Regions from separate parts of the Pseudomonas sp. SB113 genome, predicted to be linked through region 2. Evidence: predicted binding sites of a transcription regulator. Region 2 holds the regulator's gene; the other holds the start of a gene.

Region 1 (4,394 bases), on a different contig from region 2:
CGACAAGAAAGGCGATGAGGCCTGGACCTACACCCAGTTCAACGCGCCGTTCCCGGTGACCGATCGTGATTCGTACATCCATGTCACCACCACCAAGGACGCCGACGGCAACGTAACCCGCAAGTTGCAGGGCGTGCCGACCTACAAGCCCGAAGAAAAAGGCTACGTGCGTGTCGCCCAGGTCGAGGGCTTCTGGAAACTGGTGCCTAAAGGCGCCAATGAGACCGAAGTCACCTACCAGGTACACACCGAGCCGGGCGGCAGCGTGCCGTCGTGGTTGGCCAACAAGTTCGTGGTGGACGCGCCGTTCAACACCTTGAAAGCCTTGAAAGAACACGCTGAAAAATAAATGCAGTTGATCCGGTGCCTCCTGACGTGAGTGGAACGTTTGCCGAGCCCTCAAGGTCCAGATAGTTGTAAGCCCACACACGGGTTTTATCGAGGAGGCACCGATGCAAAAGTGGCAGATTACCTTCGTTGATGATCACGGCGTACGGTCCGTGGAGCAGTTCACCTGCGAGCAGAAGCCCAGCCTCGAAGATGCGGCACACATGATTCGCAACAAGCTGGTGCCCGTGGCCGCCGAACTCGACCTCAATGACCTTGAGGGCCGCAAGCCTGAGCCAACGGTCAAGATCCTCAAAGACCAGAACAGTATTCAAATCCTCGACATCTCTCCCGCCGCCTGAACATTCCCTGTATGCCATTCAAGCACCTCTGGTGGAGGTGATAGCTTCGCGCTACTCTGCAAGTGAGATCAGCGAATGAATCGCTAAGGTCTGGTCTTGTCAGCTACATGCTTGTTTTCCCGTGGTGATGTTATTGCCGTGGTACCCGCGCCGGTAACGCGCGGGCTTTGGGAAGCACGGAAAGTCTATCCATCGGTTTGAGGAGGACGTTTCATGAGCACAGCCTATCAAGAAGACATCAGCACCAACGTTCTGCGCCGCATGAAGGAAGGCGGCTTCGACTTCTCACGTTTCCACCCCATTGAGTTCTACGCCATTTTCCCGGATGAGGAACGGGCGCGCAGGGCTGCGGGTGAATTTCGTGGTGAGTCCCTGAATGCCCAGGTCAGTGCGCGCGACGATGGCGCCTGGTACCTGGAACTGAGCAAGATCATGTTTGCAACCTACGACGGCATAGGAGACTTCGAGCAAGACTTTGAAGCAGTGGTCGAACCGCTGGGCGGGATCATCGAAGGATGGGGCGTCAAGCAAGAGGTGCGTGGGTTACCCATGTAGCGCAATTGTATGAGCAACGCAGCGTATCGGCTGACCCTAGGGTCGGCCGATTTTGTGTGTGCAGTGAGAAAATCTACGGAACTAGCACAGCCCTTTTTTGCACCAAAAAAAAGGCCACCCGAAGAGGGTGGCCGAAAGGGAAGACCGGAGGAGTCGGTCGGTACACGAGCTGTCACGGTACCGATTGCGCGATGGTTAAAGCTGTAGGACACATCCTGTTCAGCTGATGGGGATGATTATCCGCAGGCTTCGGCGGGCAGTGAAATCAACTCTGGCTATGCTGTTGATAGCCAAAGCTTGCATTGCCATGAAGCGTGCTGCATTGCAGCGCGCATTCTGCGCACCAGGACGGTGCGACCAGGTCTTTGCTTATATTTAACCCACTGATTTTTAAGTGTTTATGCCGCTGGCACGGGCCTTGCGATGGTTCTTGCGTCCGGGTGACAAGGAGTACGGCATGATCCGCACTTATTACGACGAAATGTACGATGGGGCAGGGCAGGTTCGCCCTCACTACCGCGAGTTCGCCCGCTGGTTGGCCGACACCCCCGCTGAACTGCTGGCCCAGCGCCGGCGCGAAGCCGACTTGCTGTTCCACCGCGCCGGGATCACCTTCACGCTTTACGGGGACGAGCAGGGCACCGAGCGTTTGATTCCTTTCGACACCATCCCCCGCAGTATTCCCGCCAGCGAATGGCGCATGGTCGAGCGTGGCTGCATTCAAAGGGTCAAGGCGCTGAACATGTTTCTCGCCGACCTCTACCACGAACAACGCATCATCAAGGCTGGGATCATTCCGGCTGAACAGGTACTGGCCAACGAGCAATACCAGTTGGCGATGCAGGGGCTGAACCTGCATCGCGACCTTTATTCCCACATCTCCGGGGTCGACCTCGTACGCGATGGCGACGGCACCTACTACGTGCTGGAGGACAACCTGCGTACGCCGAGCGGCGTGAGCTACATGCTCGAAGACCGCAAGATGATGATGCGCCTGTTCCCTGAGTTGTTCGCCGCCCAGCGCATCGCGCCGATCGATCACTACCCCAATCTGCTGCTCGATACCCTGAAAAGCGCCAGCCCCCTGGATAACCCAAGCGTGGTGGTACTGACCCCTGGGCGTTTCAACAGCGCGTTTTTTGAGCATGCATTTTTAGCCCGGGAAATGGGCGTGGAGCTGGTGGAAGGCGCGGATCTGTTCGTGCGCGATGACCGTGTGTTCATGCGCACCACCGACGGCCCCAAAGCCGTGGACGTGATCTACCGTCGCCTCGACGATGCGTTCCTCGACCCGCTGGCGTTCAACCCGGACTCCATGCTCGGCGTGCCCGGCCTGCTGGCGGCGTATCGCTCGGGCAACGTGGTACTGGCTAATGCGATCGGCACCGGGGTGGCGGATGACAAGTCGGTGTACCCCTTCGTCACCGAGATGATCCGTTTTTACCTGGATGAAGAACCCATCCTGCAGAACGTTCCCACATTCCAATGCCGTAAGCCCGACGAATTGTCCCACGTGCTGGCCAACCTACCGGACCTGGTGGTGAAGGAAACCCAGGGCTCCGGCGGCTACGGCATGCTGGTGGGGCCTGCGTCCACGGCAGCCGAAATCGAAGCCTTCCGTGCGCGTATCAAGGCCAAGCCCCAGGCCTATATCGCACAGCCAACCCTGTGTTTATCCACCTGCCCGACCTTTGTCGAAAACGGTATCGCACCGCGCCATATCGACCTGCGCCCGTTCGTGTTGTCCGGCAAGGAAACCCGTGTGGTACCCGGCGGTTTGACCCGTGTAGCGCTGCGTGAAGGGTCACTGGTGGTTAATTCGTCCCAGGGTGGCGGCACCAAAGACACCTGGGTGGTCGAGGACTGATGCCATGTTGAGTAGAACTGCCTCGGATTTGTACTGGATGTCGCGCTACCTGGAACGCGCTGAAAACCTCGCGCGTATGCTCGATGTCAGTTATTCGCTGTCGCTGATGCCCCAGGATGGGCGCGGTGATGGCCTGCATGAGTTGGCCATGCCGCTGCTGATCACCGGCACGCTGGATGACTACCGCGAACGCCACGGTGAACTGCACGCCGAACGCCTGTTGCATTTCTTCGCCCTGGATGCGGCCAACCCGGCCAGTATCTACAGTTGTCTCGGCGCGGCGCGGGCCAGTGCCCATGCCGTGCGTGGGCGAATTACCGCCGACATGTGGGAAAACATCAACGCCACGTGGCTGGATATTCGCGAAATCTCACAGCAGGGCCTCAGCCGCTACGGCATGAGTCGGTTCTGCGAGTGGGTCAAGGAACGTTCCCATCTGTTCCGGGGGGCAACCTACGGCACCATCATGCGCAACGACGCCTTCCGTTTTATTCGCCTGGGCACCTTTATCGAACGCGCCGACAACACCCTGCGCCTGCTGGATGCGCGTTATGAAATGGCCGGCGACCAGGCCGAAGCCGTCACCGATGGCACCGCCCACGCCTACTATCAGTGGAGTGCCTTGCTGCGCGCGTTATCGTCGTTCGAGGCCTACACCGAGATCTACCGCGACGCCCCAGGCGCCCGACAAGTCGCGGAGCTGTTGCTGTTGCGCGCCGATGTACCGCGCTCGCTGCGGGCCTGCAGCGAAGAGATCGACCAGATCCTCGCCAGCCTGCCCGGCATCAACGGCCGTCCGGCCCAGCGCCTGGCGGCCGAGATGGATGCGCGCCTGCGCTTCACCGCGATCGATGAAATCCTCGAGGAAGGCCTGCACGCCTGGCTGACCGACTTTATCCCCTTGGTCCGCCAGTTGGGCGACGCCATCTACAGTTCCTACCTGGAGGCTGCATGAGACTCTCCATCAGTCACGAAACCACCTACCATTACGACGACCAGGTACGCGCCAGCATCCAGTACCTGCGCCTTACGCCCCACGACAGCGAGCGTCAGCATGTGCTCAGTTGGCAGCTGGACCTGCCACGCCCGGTGCGTGCGCAGATAGATCCGTTCGGTAATATCCTGCACGTGCTGACCCTGGACGAACCCCACGACGCCATCATCATCGGCGCCCGTGGCCAGGTGGATATCGATGAGTTGCGCGAGGCCGAGCATGAGAGCCAGTCAGCCTTTCCGTTCCTGCGCTGCACCCGCCTGACTGAGCCGGACGAAGCCCTGCGCGC
Region 2 (4,394 bases):
TTGTTGATGATTTCAATTTCCAGAGCGGGCATCGCGGGGGTGTTCCTTTCAGCTAAGGTCGCGGTGGCGAACCTGGACATTCTTGAGGGTTTGTTGCAGCACCTGGCCCAGGCGCTCGGTCAGGTACACGGAGCGGTGGTGGCCGCCGGTGCAGCCGATAGCAATGGTGACATAGGCTCGGTTGCTCGCGGCAAAGCGCGGCAACCATTTGAGCAGGTAGCTGGAAATGTCCTGGAACATCTCCTCCACATCCGGTTGCGCGGCCAGGTAATCGGCTACAGGCTGATCCAGCCCCGATTGGTCGCGCAGCTCCGGCTTCCAATAAGGATTAGGCAGGCAGCGCACATCGAACACCAGGTCGGCATCCACCGGCATGCCGCGCTTGAAGCCAAACGACTCGACCAGAAATGCCGTGCCAGGCTCCGGCTGGTTCAGCAGGCGTAGCTTGATGGCATCGCGCAGCTGGTACAGGTTGAGGCTGGTGGTGTTGATCTTGAGGTCGGCGAGGTCAATGATCGGCCCCAGCAGCTTGGTTTCGTCCTCGATGGCTTCGGCCAGAGAACGGTGTGGGCTGCTGAGAGGGTGGCGTCGACGTGTCTCGGAGAAACGCTTGAGCAGGGTTTCTTCGTCGGCGTCCAGATACAGCACATCGCAATGAATGTGCTTGGCGCGCACCTCTTCTAGCAATTCCGGAAAACGCGTGAGGTGGCTCGGCAAGTTGCGGGCGTCAATCGAGACGGCAACCAGAGGCTGCGCCAATTCGGTATGGATCAGCGCGCGCTCCGCCAATTCCGGGAGGAGACCGGCCGGCAAGTTGTCGATGCAATAGAAACCGTTGTCCTCAAGAACGTTGAGGGCGGTACTTTTACCTGAGCCGGAGCGGCCGCTGACGATGATCAAGCGCATGATTACTGCCCGTTTTGTTCATCCAGAACAACTTGATACAGCGCTTCGTTACTGCTGGCGCTGCGCAGTTTGTCACGTACTTCCTTGCGGTCGAGCATGCTAGCGATCTGCCGAAGCAGTTCCAGGTGCGCATCGGTGGCGGCCTGTGGAACCAGCAGAACGAACAGCAGGTCGACCGGGGCACCGTCGATGGCGTCGAAATCGATAGGCGCGTCCAGGTGCAGCAGGGCGCTGACAGGTGTCTCGCAGCCTTTGAGGCGGCAGTGAGGAATGGCGATGCCGTTGCCAAAACCGGTGGAGCCGAGTTTTTCACGGGCAATCAGAGCCTCGAAGACATCTTGCATCTCCAGTTCAGGCACTTGGCTGCTGATCAGGTTGGCAATTTGTTCGAGGGCTTTCTTCTTGCTGCCGCCCGGCACGTTCACGAGGGAACGGCCGGGGGTCAGGATGGTTTCAAGTCGGATCATGGGGGGAGAGTTAACGACCTGTGCCCTGAAGCAGGCTCAGATTCTTTTCCTTATGCTTTTTGAGTTGGCGGTCAAGCTTGTCTGTGAGCAAGTCGATTGATGCATACATGTCTTCATGTTCGGCATTGGCGACCACTTCGCCGCCGGGTATCTGAAGTGTCGCTTCGATTTTCTGCTGAAGCTTGTCGACCTTCATGATGACCTGCACGTTGGTGATCTTGTCGAAATGGCCCTCAAGCTTCCTCAGCTTCTGCTCGACGTAGTCGCGTAGTGGAGGGGTGACTTCTATATGGTGTCCACTGATGTTGACTTGCATACAGCTTCTCCTTCGTTGCCAGTGCATAAAGCGGCGGGTAGGAATACCCGCCACTGGAACGCTGTGGCCCGCCCGTCACATCAAACGCTTACGCTCGCTGGAAGGCGCGATCCCAAGGGATTCGCGGTACTTGGCGACGGTTCGACGGGCGACCTGAATGCCTTGTGCTTCCAGTAAACCAGCGATCTTGCTGTCACTCAACGGCTTTTTCTGATTTTCCGCAGCAACCAGTTTTTTGATGATCGCGCGGATCGCCGTGGACGAGCATTCACCGCCTTCCGAGGTGCTGACATGACTGGAGAAAAAGTATTTCAACTCATAAATACCCCGTGGGGTATGCATGAATTTTTGTGTGGTCACCCGGGAAATCGTCGACTCGTGCATGCCCACGGCTTCTGCGATGTCGTGCAGAACCAGTGGCTTCATCGCCTCGTCGCCATATTCCAGGAAGCCGCGCTGGTGCTCGACGATCTGGGTGGCAACTTTCATCAGGGTTTCGTTGCGGCTCTGCAAGCTCTTGATGAACCAGCGCGCTTCCTGCAACTGGTTGCGCATGAAGGTGTTGTCGGCACTGGTGTCGGCGCGGCGAACAAAACCGGCGTACTGCGGGTTGACCCGCAGGCGCGGCACTGATTCCTGGTTCAGTTCTACCAGCCAGCGCTCGTTGTCCTTGCGCACGATCACGTCGGGAACGACGTATTCGGCTTCGCTGGACTCGATCTGTGAGCCTGGACGCGGGTTGAGGCTTTGCACCAGCTCAATGACCTGACGCAGGTCGTCTTCCTTGAGCTTCATGCGCCGCATCAACTGGCTGTAGTCGCGGCTGCCCAGCAGGTCGATGTAGTCGGTGACCAGGCGCTGGGCCTCGGCGAGCCATGGAGTCTTGGCAGGCAGCTGACGCAGTTGCAGCAGCAGGCATTCGCTCAGGCTGCGGGCACCGATGCCGGCGGGCTCGAACTGTTGGATACGGTGCAGGACGGCTTCGATTTCGTCCAGCTCGATGTCCAGCTCCGGGTCGAAGGCCTCGAGAATCTCTTCGAGCGTCTCGTCCAGATAACCCTGGTTATTGATGCAGTCGATCAGGGTCACGGCGATCAGGCGATCGGTGTCCGACATCGGCGCGAGGTTCAGTTGCCACAACAGATGGCTCTGCAAGCTCTCGCCGGCGGAAGTGCGGGTGGTGAAGTCCCACTCGTCATCATCATTGCTGGGCAGGCTGCTGGCGCTGGTCTGGTAGACGTCTTCCCAGGCGGTGTCCACCGGAAGTTCGTTGGGAATACGTTCGTTCCAATCGCCTTCCTCAAGGTTATCCACCGTGGGAGCGGTTTCCTGGTAGGAGGGTTCCTGTACGTCGGAATTGGGTTTTTGCTCGATGTTGTCAGCCAGCGGGTCTGCATTATCGAAGTCGTCGCCTTCTTCCTGGCGTTCGAGCATCGGATTGGACTCCAGGGCCTCCTGGATTTCCTGTTGCAGGTCCAGGGTCGACAATTGGAGCAGGCGGATGGCCTGTTGCAGCTGCGGTGTCATCGTCAGCTGCTGGCCCATTCTCAGGACTAGCGATGGTTTCATGGCAGGGGCTTAACACCTTATTCGCCGGCGCAATGCGCCATCCACGACAGGGCGCGTGAGCGCCAAACATAAGCAAATTATATGCCTGATATCGGGGGCTTTGCCTAGAGCGCGGTAACAATAAAAATCCGGAGGTTTTCATTGACTCCCGCGCATCAGGCAAGCGACCTGCCACCGCCTTGTTTTTGCAGGCGGCTTTACAGGCGGAACTCGTGACCCAGGTACACTTCCTTGACCAGCTCGTTGGCCAGGATGGTGGCAGAGTCGCCTTCGGCAATCAGCTGACCATCGTTGACGATATAGGCGGTTTCGCAGATGTCGAGGGTCTCACGCACGTTATGGTCGGTGATCAGCACACCGATGCCCTTTGCCTTGAGGTGATGGATGATCTGCTTGATGTCGCCGACCGAGATGGGGTCGACGCCGGCAAACGGTTCGTCCAGCAGGATGAACTTGGGGGCAGTGGCCAGGGCGCGGGCGATTTCCACGCGGCGTCGCTCGCCACCGGACAGGCTCATGCCAAGGTTGTCGCGAATGTGGTTGATGTGGAATTCCTGAAGCAGGCTTTCCAATTCTTTGCGGCGGCCGTCACGGTCGAGTTCCTTGCGGGTTTCAAGGATGGCCATGATGTTGTCGGATACCGACAGCTTGCGGAAGATCGACGCTTCTTGCGGAAGATAGCCGATACCAGCACGGGCGCGGCCGTGCATTGGCTGGTGGCTCACATCCAGGTCGTCGATCAGGACGCGACCTTGGTCCGCCTGGACCAGGCCGACGATCATGTAGAAGCATGTGGTCTTGCCGGCGCCGTTGGGGCCAAGCAAGCCGACGATCTGGCCGCTGTCGATCGACAGGCTGACGTCGCGCACGACCTGACGGCTTTTATAGGCCTTGGCCAGATGCTGGGCTTTCAGGGTTGCCATTACTCGGCCTTCTTCTTCGGCTGGATAACCATGTCGATACGTGGGCGTGGCGCAGTGACTTTGCTGCCATTGGCGCGACCGGCGTTGGCGATCTGCTTCACGGTGTCATAGGTGATCTTTTCGCCTTCCGTGGAGTTGCCATCGGGGCTGAGCACCTTGGCCTGGTCGATCAGCACGATGCGATTCTGTTGGGCGTGATACTGGATGGTCTTG

What was found. Region 2 encodes sigma-54, which starts transcription at its own class of promoters, with help from an activator protein. Its sites were predicted from a motif close to ANTGGCATNNANNTTGCTNT; they were not measured.
Region 1: the regulator sigma-54 is predicted to act here: its motif matches at 1,650-1,669, upstream of AB1462_RS19510 (circularly permuted type 2 ATP-grasp protein).

The regions. Positions count from the first base shown of each region.
Region 1 covers NZ_JBFMHW010000015.1:11,361-15,754, forward strand. Annotated here, with positions in the region: gene AB1462_RS19495 (START domain-containing protein) at 1-349, shown strand, start outside; gene AB1462_RS19500 (hypothetical protein) at 453-689, shown strand; gene AB1462_RS19505 (ribonuclease E inhibitor RraB) at 903-1,244, shown strand; gene AB1462_RS19510 (circularly permuted type 2 ATP-grasp protein) at 1,702-3,111, shown strand; gene AB1462_RS19515 (alpha-E domain-containing protein) at 3,116-4,066, shown strand; gene AB1462_RS19520 (transglutaminase family protein) at 4,063-4,394, shown strand, end outside.
Region 2 covers NZ_JBFMHW010000001.1:534,818-539,211, reverse strand. Annotated here, with positions in the region: gene AB1462_RS02530 (HPr family phosphocarrier protein) at 1-32, opposite strand, end outside; gene rapZ (RNase adapter RapZ) at 49-906, opposite strand; gene ptsN (PTS IIA-like nitrogen regulatory protein PtsN) at 909-1,373, opposite strand; gene raiA (ribosome-associated translation inhibitor RaiA) at 1,384-1,689, opposite strand; gene AB1462_RS02510 (RNA polymerase factor sigma-54) at 1,765-3,258, opposite strand; gene lptB (LPS export ABC transporter ATP-binding protein) at 3,456-4,181, opposite strand; gene lptA (lipopolysaccharide transport periplasmic protein LptA) at 4,181-4,394, opposite strand, start outside.